DNA from 2 places in the Streptomyces sp. NPDC048514 genome. Region 1 is predicted to be linked to the other one. Evidence: riboswitches for the same ligand, from Rfam matches in the RefSeq annotation. Region 1 holds a riboswitch; the other holds the start of a gene.
The links. A riboswitch is a leader RNA that binds a small molecule or an ion and turns the genes downstream of it on or off. The one in region 1 is predicted to bind ZMP and ZTP.
Positions count from the first base shown of each region.

Region 1 (7,259 bases):
TGCGCGTGGTCGACGTTGTCACGGAAGGGCAGCGCGCCGTCGGAGACGAAGGACACGCCGGTGAGGGTCCCCAGCCAGCGCGCACGCTCCTGCGGGCCGAGCGCGGTCGCCGGTGTGCCGAGCACCTCCGCCAGACGGTTCTCCTCGTCCGGGGTCAGATCGCCCTCGATGAACCGGACCTGCCAGTTGATGCGGTCCTGCCGTTTGACGCCGGGCCTGAAGTCCAGAGCGCGGACGACCGGGTGGCGTCGCAGCCACCAGGTGTCGGCCTTCGCCCCGGCCAGCCTGGTGCAGTCGACCCGGGACTGCTGGCCGGCACCGATGCCCAGGGTGACGCCGTCGCGCACGTAGCAGACGGAGTTGGACTGGGTGTAGCGCAGTACCGCGAGGCCGAGCAGCAGGTCGTCCGTCGCGGCGGCCGGCAGCTCGCCGTGCCGCAGGGTGAACAGGTCCCGGGTCAAAGGGACTTGGTCCCGGTCCTGGGACAACCGGAGCCCGAACACCTCGCGGCTCTCCCGCGGCGGTGGTGCGAACGTGCCGTCGGCCTCCAGGACCAGGAAGCGGCCGTTCTTCTTCTTGCCGAGTCTCTCGGCGGTGCCGGGGGCGTAGCCGGGCGCGATGACGCCGTCGCAGATCACCCGGGCCAGCACGTCGGCGAGTTCGTCGTCGACCGGGTGGGAGACGGCGGCGAAGTCCCCGTAGGAGGATTTGGGGTCGGCGTCACGGGCGCGCAGGTAGGCGCTGGCGAGTTCACCGACAGGGGCGTCCCCCAGGCCGTACAGCTCTCTGGTGGCCTCGTCGAGGGAGCCGGACACGGCAGCGCCCGCAGGCGACACGTGCTTGAAGGAGGCGGCGGCCGGCTTGCCGAGCGCGGTGCTCGCCTCACCGACGAGCTGCCAGGCGTTGAGCGCGTCCAGCATGTTGATGAAGGACGGTTCGCCGTTCAGCAGGCGGACGGGCCAGGCCCCGGGCCGTACCGGCGCCACCTCGGTGCGGCGCTGCTGCGGATTGATCCCATAGCGAAGCTCCACGTCATGACTCCCTCGTAAGGACATCGTTGACGGGAGCACCCAGGCGGGCGGCGCTCGCATCGGAGTGCTGGGGCCGCTCCCCGGTGGTTGTCCACCTGCGCCAGTTGCGACCGCCGGCAACTCTACAGCGGACACCGGGTAGTTGATCAAGGGGTTTGGCGGAGACTGTGATGTGTTCGACGTGGGCACGGGATCCCGCCGACCCCAAGAGACCTTCAAGTCCCCAGGTCCCCCAAGAGTCGACGCGCGTTGAAGATCGGCGCGACCGGCGTGCCCGGCGGGTCGGTGACAGCAGAAGGCACTTGACAATGACTCGAAATCCCGGGTTGGTTAGCGGTGGCCACGGCGCGGTTCGTACCCGGTGGCCCATGAGCTCGGTATGCGAACGACGGGGGAATGACGTGTTTGTGGTGAGTCCGAGATGATCCGGCAGAGCGGGATCCCGTCGGCGCAGAGACCGGCGAGCGCAGCCGCCTAAGCTCCTTCCGGCCCGGGGGAATGAACCGCCCGGGTAGCGACGTCATGCCATCTGGCTCCTTCCGCCGTCAATGTCGACGGCGGCTTCACCCTGCACTCCGCGCTGCGTGGATGCGGTGTTCCGGTACTCCATGCGGTGAGATTCCGGGCTGGTTCGGAAGACAGCAGGAGAGAAATGAGTACTTACGTTTTCCCTGGGCAGGGTTCGCAGCGCAAGGGCATGGGTCGTGCCCTGTTCGACGAGTTCCCGGATCTGACGGAACGTGCCGGCGAGATTCTCGGCTACTCGGTGAAGAAGCTGTGCACCGAGAATCCGAATCAACTGCTGAACGAGACGCAGTACACTCAGCCGGCCGTCTACGTCGTCAATGCCCTCACGTATCTGAAGCGCACGAAGGAAACGGGGCTTGTTCCGGAGTACGTCGCCGGGCACAGTCTCGGCGAGTACAACGCCCTGCACGCCGCCGGAGTCCTGGACTTCGAAACCGGGCTGCGATTGGTACGCAAACGCGGAGCGGCCATGGGCCGGATCGAGGGAGGTGGCATGGCGGCCGTCACCGGTCTGGATCGTGCAGAGGTCTCCAGGGTGCTCGACCAGCACGATCTGACCGATGTCGAGGTGGCGAACGACAATGCGCCGACCCAGGTGGTCGTGTCCGGCCTGAAAACCCGGATCACCGCGGCCCGAGAGGTTTTCGAGGCCCTGCCCGGGGGCGTCGCATTCACCGAACTGAAGACCAGCGGCGCCTTTCACAGCCGGCACATGGCTCCGGCGCAGGAGGAATTCGCCCAGTACCTGGCGGACGAGTCGCCACGATTCTCGGCGCCGTCGATCCCCGTGATCGCGAACGTGGACGCCAAGGAGTACGACCTCTCGCGGGTCGAGACGTGTCTGACCGAACAGATCACCCGGCCCGTCCGGTGGACGGAGACGGTCCGCTGTCTGCTCGCCGCCGGCCAGGAGGAGTTCGTCGAGGTGGGCACGGGCCGGGTGCTGACCTCGCTGATCGAGCGGATCCGTACGGCGGCCGAGAGTCACTGACCGGACCGGCGGCGGCCCCGGGGCCGAGCGGCTTGGACGAGAGAGGAAACCGATGAGGTCTGCTGGGATCGAAGCCATGAACGTCTTCGGCGGCACGGCGTATCTGGACGTCATGCAGCTCGTGGACCACCGCCGGCTGGACAGAGGGCGCTTCGAGAACCTGCTGATGAAGCAGAAGGCGGTGGCGCTGCCCTGCGAGGACCCCGTCACCTTCGCCGTCAATGCCGCCAAGCCGATCGTCGACGCGCTGACCGACGCGGAGCGGGCGCGTATCGAAATGGTCATCACCTGCACGGAGTCGGGCATCGACTTCGGCAAGTCGCTGAGCACCTATGTGCATCACCATCTCGGGCTGAGCCGCAACTGCCGCCTGTTCGAGATCAAGAACGCCTGCTACTCCGGGACGGCGGGCTTCCAGACGGCCGTCAACTTCGTGCTCGCGGCGGCCTCGCCCGGTGCGAAGGTACTGGTCGTCACCACCGACATCTCACGCTTCACCGTGGTGGACGGCGGAGACGCGCTCACCGAGGACTGGTCGTTCGCGGAGCCCAGCTCGGGCGCGGGCGCGGTCGCCATGCTCGTCGGTGACGCGCCGGCGATTTTCGAGGTGGATGCCGGGGCCAACGGCTATTACGGCCACGAGGTGATGGACACGTGCCGGCCCACGGCGGACAGCGAGGCCGGCGACGCGGACCTGTCCCTGCTCTCCTATCTCGACTGCTGCGAGCAGTCGTTCTTGGAGTACCGGCGCCGGGTGGCGGATGCCGACTACCGGGAAACCTTCCACCACCTGGCCTTCCACACGCCGTTCGGAGGAATGGTCAAGGGTGCCCATCGCACCATGATGCGGAAGATGACGAAGACTTCGCGAGCCGAGGTCGAGGCGGATTTCCAGGAACGGGTGGAGCCGGGCATCCGTTACTGCCAGCGCACCGGAAACATCATGGGCGGCACCGTGTTCCTCTCGCTGGCGAGCACGATCGACAACTGTTCCATCGATGCCCCGCGACGCGTCGGAGTCTTTTCCTACGGCTCCGGATGCTGTTCGGAGTTCTACAGCGGTGTCATCACGCCGGAGGGCCGGCAGCGGCTGCTCGGCATGGAGATCGCCAGGCATCTCGACGGGCGTCACGCGCTGACCATGGCGGAGTACGAGGAATTGCTGACCGGCGGCGGAGCGGTGGCTTTCGGCACCCGCGACTGGAAGCTCGACCCCGGCACACTGCCCGCCGGAATGGCGGACGGTCAGATGGCCGGCCAGCTGATTCTGCAGGAGATCAACGAGTTCCATCGAGAGTACGTCTGGGCCTGATCGGGCCGGCGGTGAACGAAGCAGGACGATGAGGGGATCAGAAGCCGTGCAGCAGGACGAGATTTTCGAAATGGTGAAGGCGCACATCTACGAGGTCCTGCCCGATCTGGAGGGTAAGGACATCAGCCGGGAGGACCGGCTGGCCGATCTCGGGGCGAATTCAGTGGACCGGGCCGAAGTGGCCATGCTCGCCATGGAATCCCTGTCTCTGCAGATGGCCCGGATCGAACTCGCGGGCGTGCGGAACATAGGTGATCTGGTCGATGTCCTGCATGCCAAATCGAATGCCTGACGGGCTCGCCATCACCGGCTGCGGTGTGGTCACGGCGGTCGGCACGGGAAAGAAGGATTTCGCGTCCGCGCTGTTCTCCGGCGCCGGGAACTTCGCCGCCATGAGCCGCCCCGGCAGGCGCGCGGATCAGGAGGTGCTCGGCGCCGAACTCCCGGAACTCGCCCTCCCGGAACGCTTCTCCAAGAAGCTGCTGCGCACCGTGTCCCTCTCGGGACGGGCCGCGCTCCTCGCCCTGGACGAGGCATGGGAGGACGCTCTGCTGGCGGGGGCCGACCCCGAGCGCGTGGGCCTGGTCGTAGGAGGCTCGAACGTCCAGCAGCGGGAGCTGGTGCTCAAGCAGGACGCGTACCGGGGCAGGACGGCCTACCTGCCGCCCTCGTACGCACTCTCCTTCATGGACAGCGACCTGTGCGGGCTGTGCAGCGAGCAGTTCGGCATCCGCGGTACGGCCTGCACCGTGGGCGGCGCCTCGGCCAGTGGGCAGATGGCGGTCATCCAGGCGGCGCAGGCCGTGCGTTCCGGCGCCGTGGACGTGTGCGTCGCGATCGGGGCGCTGGCCGACCTCTCGTACTGGGAGTGCCAGGCGCTGCGGTCGATCGGCGCCATGGGATCCGACCGCTACGCCGGCCGACCGGACCTGGCGTGCAGGCCGTTCGACGCACTGAGCGACGGTTTCATCTACGGGGAGGCGTGCGGCGCGGTGGTCGTCGAACGGGCCGCGACCGCGGCTGAGCGAGGAGCGCGCCCGTACGCCGCGCTGACCGGATGGGCCGTGGCGCTCGACGCCAACCGGAACCCGGACCCCTCCGTCACGGGTGAGAGCCGGGCGATCCGGCAGGCTCTGGCGCAGGCCGGCTGGGAGCCGGGAGACATCGACTACGTCAACCCGCACGGCACGGGATCCGGCGTCGGTGACCCGGTGGAGCTGTCGGCGCTGCGCGCCTGCGGACTGGCCGGGGCGTACCTGAACGCGACCAAGTCGATCACCGGACACGGTCTGAGCGCGGCGGGCACCGTGGAGATCATCGCCACGCTGCTGCAGATGGAGGCCGCCACCCTGCACCCGACGCGGAATCTGCAATCCCCGATCGACCCGGAGATGAACTGGGTGCGGGAGCGGGCGGTGCCCCGGCAGGTCGGCCGCGCGCTGACGTTGAGCATGGGGTTCGGCGGCGTGAACACCGCGCTGTGCCTGCAGAACACGAACGGCTGAGGGGGAGAGGGAATGGACACGGTTCCCGTCGGCATAGAAGCACTCAACATCTTCGGGGGCAGCGCCTGCGTCGACGTCGCGGAGCTGTTCGAGCACCGGCGCCTGGACTCGGCGAAGTTGAGCGAACTGATGGTGCACCAGAAGACGGTCGCGCTGCCGTTCGAGGACCCGGTGACGTTCGGGGTCAACGCCGCCAAGCCGCTCGTGGACGCGCTCGGCGAGGCCGAACGGGACCGTATCGAGATGCTCGTCACCTGCACCGAATCGGGCCTCGACTTCGGCAAGTCGATCAGTACCTACCTCCATCACCACCTGGGACTCAACCGCAACTGCCGGCTGTTCGAGGTGAAGGGCGCCTGCTACGCCGGTACCGCCGGACTGCAGACGGCCGTCGACTTCGTCCGGTCCCGTACCTCACCGGGGGCCAAGGCACTGGTGATCGCCACCGACGTGGCGCGCCACCCGGTCCCGGAGGACGCCGGGGCCCTCACCATGGACTGGGCCTTCATGGAGCCGACGTCCGGGGCCGGTGCCGCCGCCGTACTGGTCGGTGACGACCCCCGGGTGCTCCACCTCGACGCCGGCGCGTACGGCGCCTACGGCTACGAGGTGATGGACACCTGCCGTCCGACGCCCGACGGGGAGGCCGGGGACCCCGATCTGGGGCTGCTGTCCTACCTGGACTGCTGCGAGCAGACCTTCCTGGCCTACCGGGGCCGGGTCCCGCAGGCGCACTACCGTGACACCTTCGACTACCTGTCCTTCCACACGCCCTTCGGCGGCATGGTGAAGAGCGCCCATCGCACCATGATGCGGAAGTTCGCCAAGGCCGCACGCGCCGACATCGAGGCCGACTTCGAGGCGCGGGTCAGGCCCGGCCTGCGCTATGCCCGATACACGGGCAACATGATGGGCGCCGGCGTCTTCGCCTCACTGGCCGCCACCATCGAGCACGGCGGCTTCGACGAGCCACGCAGGATCGGCTGCTTCTCCTACGGATCCGGCTGCTGCGCGGAGTTCTACAGCGGAGTGGCCACCTCTCAGGGCCGGGACGCCCTGCGTGAACTCGGTGTGGAACGGGCCCTGCGGCGGCGGTCCGTGCTGCCGATGGACGCGTACGACCAGGTGCTGCGGGACAGCGCTGCCGTGGCGTTCGGCACCCGCAACGTCCAGCTCGATCCCCAGCGCTACGCCGAGGAACTCGGCGCCGGGCAGGGCACACCCGGCCTGGTCCTGGAGCGTGTCAGCGAGTTCCATCGCGAGTACGGATGGACGGCATGAACTATCGGACGATCAAGGTCGAGACCACCGGCACCGTCTGCCGCATCCGCCTGGACCGGCCGAGCGCGAAGAACTCCATCAACGCGGTTCTCGTCGCGGAGTGCCTGGACGCGCTGGACCGGTGCCAGGACCACGTCACGGTGGTGGTCCTCGAAGGACTGCCCGACTACTTCTGCTTCGGCGCCGACTTCCAGGAACTCACCGCGACCCTCGCCGAGGGCGAGCAGGCGGAGCAACGCCCCGAGGCGCTGTACGAGTTGTTCCTGCGGCTGGCGACCGGCCCCTTCGTCACGGTCTCGCACGTACGCGGAGTCGCCAACGCCGGCGGCGTGGGCCTCGTGGCGGCCAGCGACATCGTCATCGCCGACGCCACCGCGCGGTTCAGTCTCTCGGAACTGCTCTTCGGGCTCTACCCGGCCTGCGTGCTGCCTTTCCTCATCCGGCGCTGCGGCTTCCAGAAGGCCCATTACATGACGCTGATGACGATGCCGTTCGACGCGTCCGCGGCGGTCGCCTCCGGGCTCGTGGACGTGACGGGCGAGAACAGCGAGGCACTGCTGCGCAGACACCTCGCCCGGCTGAAGTGCCTGCCCAAGACGGGGATCGCGCGC
Region 1 covers NZ_JBICWT010000009.1:156,841-164,099, reverse strand. Annotated here, with positions in the region: gene ACGFT2_RS21020 (phosphoribosylaminoimidazolecarboxamide formyltransferase) at 1-1,055, opposite strand, end outside; ZMP/ZTP riboswitch at 1,062-1,149, opposite strand; gene fabD (ACP S-malonyltransferase) at 1,684-2,550, shown strand; gene ACGFT2_RS21010 (hydroxymethylglutaryl-CoA synthase family protein) at 2,603-3,862, shown strand; gene ACGFT2_RS21005 (acyl carrier protein) at 3,909-4,154, shown strand; gene ACGFT2_RS21000 (beta-ketoacyl synthase N-terminal-like domain-containing protein) at 4,147-5,367, shown strand; gene ACGFT2_RS20995 (hydroxymethylglutaryl-CoA synthase family protein) at 5,380-6,648, shown strand; gene ACGFT2_RS20990 (enoyl-CoA hydratase/isomerase) at 6,645-7,259, shown strand, end outside.

Region 2 (7,259 bases), on a different contig from region 1:
TCGGCGAGGTACTCGGCGTGCCCGTGCGGATCCTTCAGAACGCCCCCGGGCGCCGAGTCCTCCAGGTTGCAGCCGACGGCACCCGCCTCCAGCAGCCGCTCCACCAGCTCCTGCGGGGCGAGCCCGTAGCCGCCCTCCACGTCCGCGGACACCGGCACGTCCACCGACCGGGCGATCCGGGCGACCGCCGCGAACATCTCGTCGGCCGGGGTGCTCCCGTCCTCGTACCCGAGAGAGGCGGCCACCCCGGCGCTCGGCGTGGCCAGTGCCGGGAACCCGGCCGCCGCGAAGGTCCGCGCACTCGCCGCGTCCCAGGGGCCGGGCAGCACCAGCGGGTCTCCCTGAGCCCGCCCGAGATGCAGCGCGCGGAAGTCGCCGACCTTGCCGGCCGTCCGGTCCGAGGCCTGGGCACGGCTCACTTGTGCTGCCCCGGCCGGTAGTGGCCCGGCGTCATCCGGGTGGTCACACCGAACCGGTTCCAGGCGTTGATCACCGTGATCGCGGCGATCAGCTGGGCCAGCTCGGCCTCCTCGAAGTGCTTGGCCGCCCGCTCGAACACCTCGTCCGGCACGAACCCGTCCGTCAGCACGGTGACCGCCTCGGTCAGCTCGATCGCCGCGATCTCCTTCTCCGTGTAGAAGTGCCGGGACTCCTCCCACGCGCTCAGCTGCACGATCCGCTCCACGCTCTCACCGGCCGCGAGCGCGTCCTTGGTGTGCATGTCGAGGCAGAACGCGCAGTGGTTGACCTGCGAGGCGCGGATCTTGACCAGCTCGTAGAGCTTCGGGTCCAGTCCCTGCTTGGCGGCGGTGTCCAGCCGGATCATCGCCTTGTACACCTCGGGTGCGTGCTGGGCCCAGGCCAGTCGCGGGGCCTGCTCGGATGCGTATGCGGGGGTTTCCTGTGCTGTGCTCATGCCCTCGACCCTAGGAGCCGGGCAGCCCAGGAGTATGGTCCATTTCCATGGCGAGATCCTGGGCCACTCTGGGCGTCGACCTGCACCTCGAACCGGCCGGTGCGGGGGGCCTGCGCCGGGGCCTGACCGACGCCCTGCGTGACGCGGTCCGCACCGGCCGCCTGGCTCCCGGCACCCGGCTGCCCTCCTCCCGCTCCCTCGCCGCCGATCTCGGCATCGCCCGCAACACCGTCGCCGAGGCCTACGCCGACCTGGTCGCCGAGGGCTGGCTCACCGCCCGGCAGGGCTCGGGCACCCGCGTGGCGGACCGGGCCGCCGTCGTACCGGCGCCAAACGCGGCCACGGCGCCCCATCACCGGGAGCCCGCCCGCCCGGCGTACAGCCTCGTCCCGGGCAGCCCCGACCTGGCCGCCTTCCCGCGCACCGAGTGGCTGAAGGCCGCCCGCCGCGCCCTGACCGCCGCCCCCCACGACTCCCTCGGCTACGGCGACCCGCGCGGCCGGGCCGAACTGCGCTGCGCACTCGCCGGCTACCTCGCCCGCGCGCGGGGCGTCCGCGCCGACCCGGACACCGTCCTGATCACCTCGGGTTTCGCGCACGCGCTGCGTATCCTCGCCACCGTGCTCGCGGCCCGCGGGGCGCGCACGGTGGCGGTGGAGTCGTACGGGCTCGACGCGCACTGGCGGCTGCTGCGGCGCGCGGGCCTCGTCACCCGCGCGCTGCCCTACGACGAACTCGGCACCGACCCGAGTCCGTTGACCACCGAAGGGGCCGTCCTGCTGACTCCGGCCCATCAGTTCCCGCTGGGTACGGCCCTGCACCCCGACCGGCGGGCGGCCGTCGTGGACTGGGCCCGGCGCACCGGCGGGCTGGTCCTGGAGGACGACTACGACGGCGAGTTCCGCTACGACCGGCAGCCCGTCGGCGCGCTCCAGGGCCTCGACCCCGACCGCGTGGTCCACCTCGGCACCGCCAGCAAGTCCCTCGCGCCCGGGCTGCGGCTGGGCTGGATGGTGCTGCCACCGGCCCTGGCGCAGGACGCGCTGTCGGCCAAGGGCGACATGGACACCGTCGGCGTGCTCGACCAGCTCACGCTCGCCGAGTTCATCGCCTCCGGCGCCTACGACCGGCACGTCCGCTCCTCCCGGCTGCGCTACCGGCGCCGCCGGGACGCCCTCACCGAGGCTGTGGCCGACCGCGCGCCCGAGGTGCGGGTGACGGGGATCGCGGCCGGGCTGCACGCGGTGCTGCGCCTGCCGCCGGGCACGGAACAGTCGGTGGTGCAGGCCGCGGCCTGGCAGGGACTGGCCCTGCACGGGCTGGCGTTCCACCGGCATCCGGAGGCGGTCGCGGAGGCGGTGGACGCACTGGTCGTGGGATACGCGACACCCCCGGACAGCGCCTGGACGGGCACGCTGGAGGCACTGTGCCGGGTGCTTCCCTAGTGCATGGAGGCAGTCCTCGACCGGCTCGCCCGGCCCTGGCCCGGCGACCCCGGCCAGGCGGCCTTCTACCGGCAGATCGCCCAGGCCGACCAGCTCTACACCGACGAGGTGCAGGACCGGTACGGCGAGATCAGCATCGGTCACAGCACTGGAGCCGCCCTCACCGGAGCCGGGAGGGGCTACCCCTTCCCCGCCGGAGCCGGGAGGGCCGCCCCCTCCTCCGCCGGCGCCTCGCCGAATCGCGCCAGCAGGAGCGCACCCGCCACCGCCACCGCGAAGCCCAGGACGGCGAGCCAGCCCAGCCCCTCCCGCGTGCGGTCGCCGAGCCAGACCACGCCGACCGCCGCCGGGCCGATCGTCTCGCCGATGACTATCCCGGCCGTCGCCGTGGTCACGGAGCCGCGCTGAAGGGCCGAGGTGAGCAGCAGGAACGCCGCTCCGCCGCCCAGCAGCAGCGCGTACGTCGCCGGGTTGGCCAGCAGCTCGGCCGGCCGCAGCGAGTCGATGAGCCGCACCGCGACCTCCACCACCCCGAACCCGAACCCGGCCCCGAGTCCCATCAGCAACGCCCGGGTCCGGCCGGACAGCCGCCCGCCGATCCCGCCGAGCAGCAGCACGCCCACCGCCACCGCCACCAGCGCGTATCCCAGCCAGTCCGGCCCCGTGCGCGCACCCTCCGCGCCCGAGGCCAGCCCGAGCATCCCGAGGCCCGCGCACACGACCGCCACCGCGGCCCACTCCAGCCCGCTCAGCCGTACACGGAGCAGCCGCGCCGCCACCACGGCCGTCACCGCGAGGCTGGCCGCCAGCGCCGCGCCCACCGCGTAGATCGGCACCGACCGCAGCGCCACGATCTGCAGCAGGAAGCCCACCCCGTCGAGCGCCAGCCCGGCGACGTACCGCCACTGCCGCAGCGCCCGCAGCAACAGCGCCGCATCCCCGCCACCCCCGTCCGTGCCCGCCGCCCGCGCGGCCACCGCCTGCAACACCGTCGCGGTGCCGAAGCAGACCGCCGCGCCGAGGGCGCACACCATTCCGAACAACACAGAGGGACTCTAGGCGACCGGGAAAGCACCGGGGTGCCTGTACGGCCGTCCCCGCCGGTCTCTACGCTGACGTGTCAGTGACAGAACAGCTCGGTCCGAGCACGGGGGAGACACGAGAGCATGACCACCACACACCCGCAGACCCGCAGGCGGCTGCGCTCCGGCACGGTCGTCCTCGGCGGCATGGGCCTGCTGGCCGCCGCCCTGACCGCCTGCTCGTCCGACCCGGACAAGCGCTGCGTGGACCGCGACAGCTACACCTACGGCAAGGGCTACAAGGTCGTCTCCGACAAGAACTGCAAGTCCACCAAGTCCTCTTCGCACACCGGCTGGTACTACGGCGGCAAGAAGAAGGGCTCCTGGGTGGGAAGCGGTTCCTTCACCAAGCCGAGCAAGGGCTCCGGCGGTTCCTCGGGCGGCGGCGGAGTCCACCGCGGCGGCTTCGGCGGCGGGAAGGGCGGCTCCGGCGGCTGACCGGGGAACACCACATGGAACGCCGTACGATCACCCCCCGCCCCGGCTGGCAGCAGACCGTCGAGGAGCAGGGGCTCGTCTATCCGCTCACCCGGCAGCCCGACGGCTCCCTGCGCCCCTACTGGGACGAGAGCGCCTACTACGTCTTCCCCCTCGGTGAGGTCGAGGCGCTGGAGGAGACCGTCGGGGAACTGCACCGCATGTGCCTCGCGGCCGCCGAGCACATCGTGGCCGAGGACCGCCTCGCCGACCTCGGCATCACCGACCCGCGGGTGGCCGCCGCGGTCACCGAGGCCTGGCACCGCCGCGCCGAACTCCCGTCCGTCTACGGCCGCTTCGACCTCCGCTACGACGGCACCGGACCGGCCAAACTGCTGGAGTACAACGCCGACACCCCGACCTCGCTGGTCGAGGCGGCCTCGCCGCAGTGGTTCTGGATGGAGGACCGCTTCCCCGGCGCCGACCAGTGGAACTCCCTGCACGAGCGCCTCGTCGACGCCTGGCGCGCGCAGGCCGCCCTGCTGCCCCCGGGCAGCCCGCTGCACTTCGCGCACTCCTCGGCCGACGAACTCGGCGAGGACCTGATGACGGTCGCCTACCTGAAGGAGACCGCCGAACAGGCCGGCCTCGACACGGACTGGCTGTCCATGGAGGAGATCGGCTGGGACACCCTCTCCGGCCGCTTCGTCGACAACCGGCTCAGGTTCATTCGGGCCCTGTTCAAGCTGTACCCCTGGGAGTGGCTCACCACCGACGCCTTCGCGGGGCACGTCCTGGACACCCTCGACAACGGCGGCGGCACCGGCAGCACCCTGTGGATCGAACCCGCCTGGAAGATGCTCCTCAGCAACAAGGCCCTGCTGGCGATCCTCTGGGAGCTGTACCCCGGCCATCCCAACCTGCTGCCCGCCCACCTCGACGGCCCCCGCGAGCTGGCGCGGTCGACCGGCTACGTCGCCAAACCCCTGCTCGGCCGCGAGGGCGAGGGCGTCACCGTGCACCCGCCCGGCGAGCCCGCGGTGCTCCGCGACGAGCCCTGCTGCTACCAGCAGCTCGCCCCGCTGCCCGCCTTCGACGGCAACCACGTCGTCCTCGGTGCCTGGGTCGTCGGCGAGGAGCCGGCGGGCCTCGGCATCCGCGAGTCCTCGGGCCTGATCACCGACGAGTACGCCCGCTTCCTGCCCCACGTGATCCTCTAGGCACCCCCGGCCCCGGCCCCGGACGTCCGGCACCGTCCGCAGCCGCTCCGGCCCCCGGTCCGGGCCGGCCCCGCCGACGACCCGTGGCGGCGCGAGCCGCACCGTGGACCCGCGGGCGATCCTCGCTCGCATGGTGGACGCGGGACCTGCCCGGAACGGCGCGCCCGGTAGGCTGACGAGCGGGCCGTGACTGGCGCGCTGGGATGGGACGGACCATCGGGAAGCGGCCCGAACGGGAAACAGTGCCGTGCGCCTGGGCCGAACGCGAACGCTGTCCGCACACCGTCCGGAGGTCCCCATGCCAGAGCAGCCGCTCTCCACCGAGTCCACCGCCTTCCGCGCCGCCCTCGACGTGATCCGCGCCGTCGAACCGCGCATCGCCGACGCCATCGGCCAGGAGGTCACCGACCAGCGCGAGATGCTCAAGCTGATCGCCTCCGAGAACTACGCCTCCCCGGCCACCCTCCTGGCGATGGGCAACTGGTTCAGCGACAAGTACGCCGAGGGCACCGTCGGCCGCCGCTTCTACGCCGGCTGCCGCAACGTCGACACCGTGGAGTCCCTGGCCGCCGAGCACGCCCGCGAGCTCTTCGGCGCCCGCCACGCCTACGTCCAGCCGCACTCCGGCATCGACGCCAACCTCGTCGCCTTCTGGGCCGTCCTGGCCGACCGCGTCGAGGCACCCTTCCTGCAGAAGACGGGCGTCCGCCAGGTCAACGACCTCAGCGAGGCCGACTGGGCCGAACTGCGCCAGGCCTTCGGCAACCAGCGCATGCTCGGCATGTCCCTGGACGCCGGCGGCCACCTCACCCACGGCTTCCGCCCGAACATCTCCGGCAAGATGTTCGACCAGCGCTCCTACGGCACCGACCCGGCCACCGGTCTCATCGACTACGAGGCCCTGCGCGCCCAGGCCCGCGAGTTCAAGCCGCTGATCATCGTCGCCGGTTACTCCGCCTACCCCCGGCTCGTGAACTTCCGGATCATGCGCGAGATCGCCGACGAGGTGGGGGCGACCCTGATGGTCGACATGGCCCACTTCGCGGGCCTCGTCGCCGGCAAGGTCCTCACCGGCGACTTCGACCCGGTGCCGCACGCCCAGATCGTCACCACCACCACCCACAAGTCGCTGCGCGGCCCCCGCGGCGGCATGGTCCTGTGCGACGACTCGCTGAAGGACCAGGTCGACCGCGGCTGCCCGATGGTCCTCGGCGGACCGCTCCCGCACGTCATGGCCGCCAAGGCGGTCGCCCTCGCGGAGGCCCGCCGTCCCGACTTCCAGGACTACGCCCGGCGCATCGTGGACAACTCCCGTGCGCTGGCCGAGGGGCTGGGGCGGCGCGGCGCCACCCTGGTGACCGGCGGCACGGACAACCATCTCAACCTGATCGACGTCGCCACCTCCTACGGCCTCACCGGCCGTCAGGCCGAGGCCGCCCTGCTGCAATCCGGCATCGTCACCAACCGCAACGCCATCCCCGCCGACCCCAACGGCGCCTGGTACACCTCCGGCATCCGCATCGGCACCCCCGCCCTGACCACCCGTGGCCTCGGCACCGCCGAGATGGACGAGGTCGCCGGCCTCATCGACCGCGTCCTGACCACCACCGAGCCGGGCACCACCGGCAAGGGCGCCCCGTCCAAGGCCCAGCACATCCTCGACCCCAAGGTCGCGGACGAGATCTCCCAGCGGGCGACCGACCTGGTGGCCGGCTTCCCGCTCTACCCGGAGATCGACCTCGGCTGACCTGCCCCGGGCAACACCGGCCGCCACCGGCCGGTCGGCCCCCGGCGAGGCTCCTCCCGCACGGCGGCCCGGCACTGCGCCGGGCCGCCGTGCGGCGTGTCGGAGGACCGCCGGGGCCGAGGACGCCCGGCCAGTTCCGGATCGGCCCCCGACACCTGAGAGAATGGTGGGCATGGCGACTGACCGACCCCGCGTGCTCTCCGGTATCCAGCCCACCGCCGGCTCGTTCCACCTCGGCAACTACCTCGGCGCCGTCCGCCAGTGGGTGGCCCTGCAGGAGACCCACGACGCGTTCTACATGGTCGTCGACCTGCACGCGATCACGGTCGCGCAGGACCCCCGGGAACTGCGTGCCAACACCCGGCTCGCCGCGGCCCAGCTGCTGGCCGCCGGCCTCGACCCGGACCGCTGCACGCTCTTCGTGCAGAGCCA
Region 2 covers NZ_JBICWT010000004.1:79,066-86,324, reverse strand. Annotated here, with positions in the region: gene ACGFT2_RS09240 (isocitrate lyase/phosphoenolpyruvate mutase family protein) at 1-419, opposite strand, end outside; gene ACGFT2_RS09235 (carboxymuconolactone decarboxylase family protein) at 416-916, opposite strand; gene ACGFT2_RS09230 (PLP-dependent aminotransferase family protein) at 964-2,361, shown strand; partial or broken gene ACGFT2_RS09225 (alpha/beta hydrolase) at 2,371-2,499, shown strand; gene ACGFT2_RS09220 (hypothetical protein) at 2,541-3,395, opposite strand; gene ACGFT2_RS09215 (hypothetical protein) at 3,528-3,881, shown strand; gene ACGFT2_RS09210 (glutathionylspermidine synthase family protein) at 3,896-5,080, shown strand; ZMP/ZTP riboswitch at 5,257-5,346, shown strand; gene ACGFT2_RS09205 (glycine hydroxymethyltransferase) at 5,379-6,827, shown strand; gene trpS (tryptophan--tRNA ligase) at 7,000-7,259, shown strand, end outside.
Region 2: linked by a shared signal. The riboswitch ahead of ACGFT2_RS09205 (glycine hydroxymethyltransferase) and the one ahead of ACGFT2_RS21020 (phosphoribosylaminoimidazolecarboxamide formyltransferase) in region 1 are both predicted to bind ZMP and ZTP.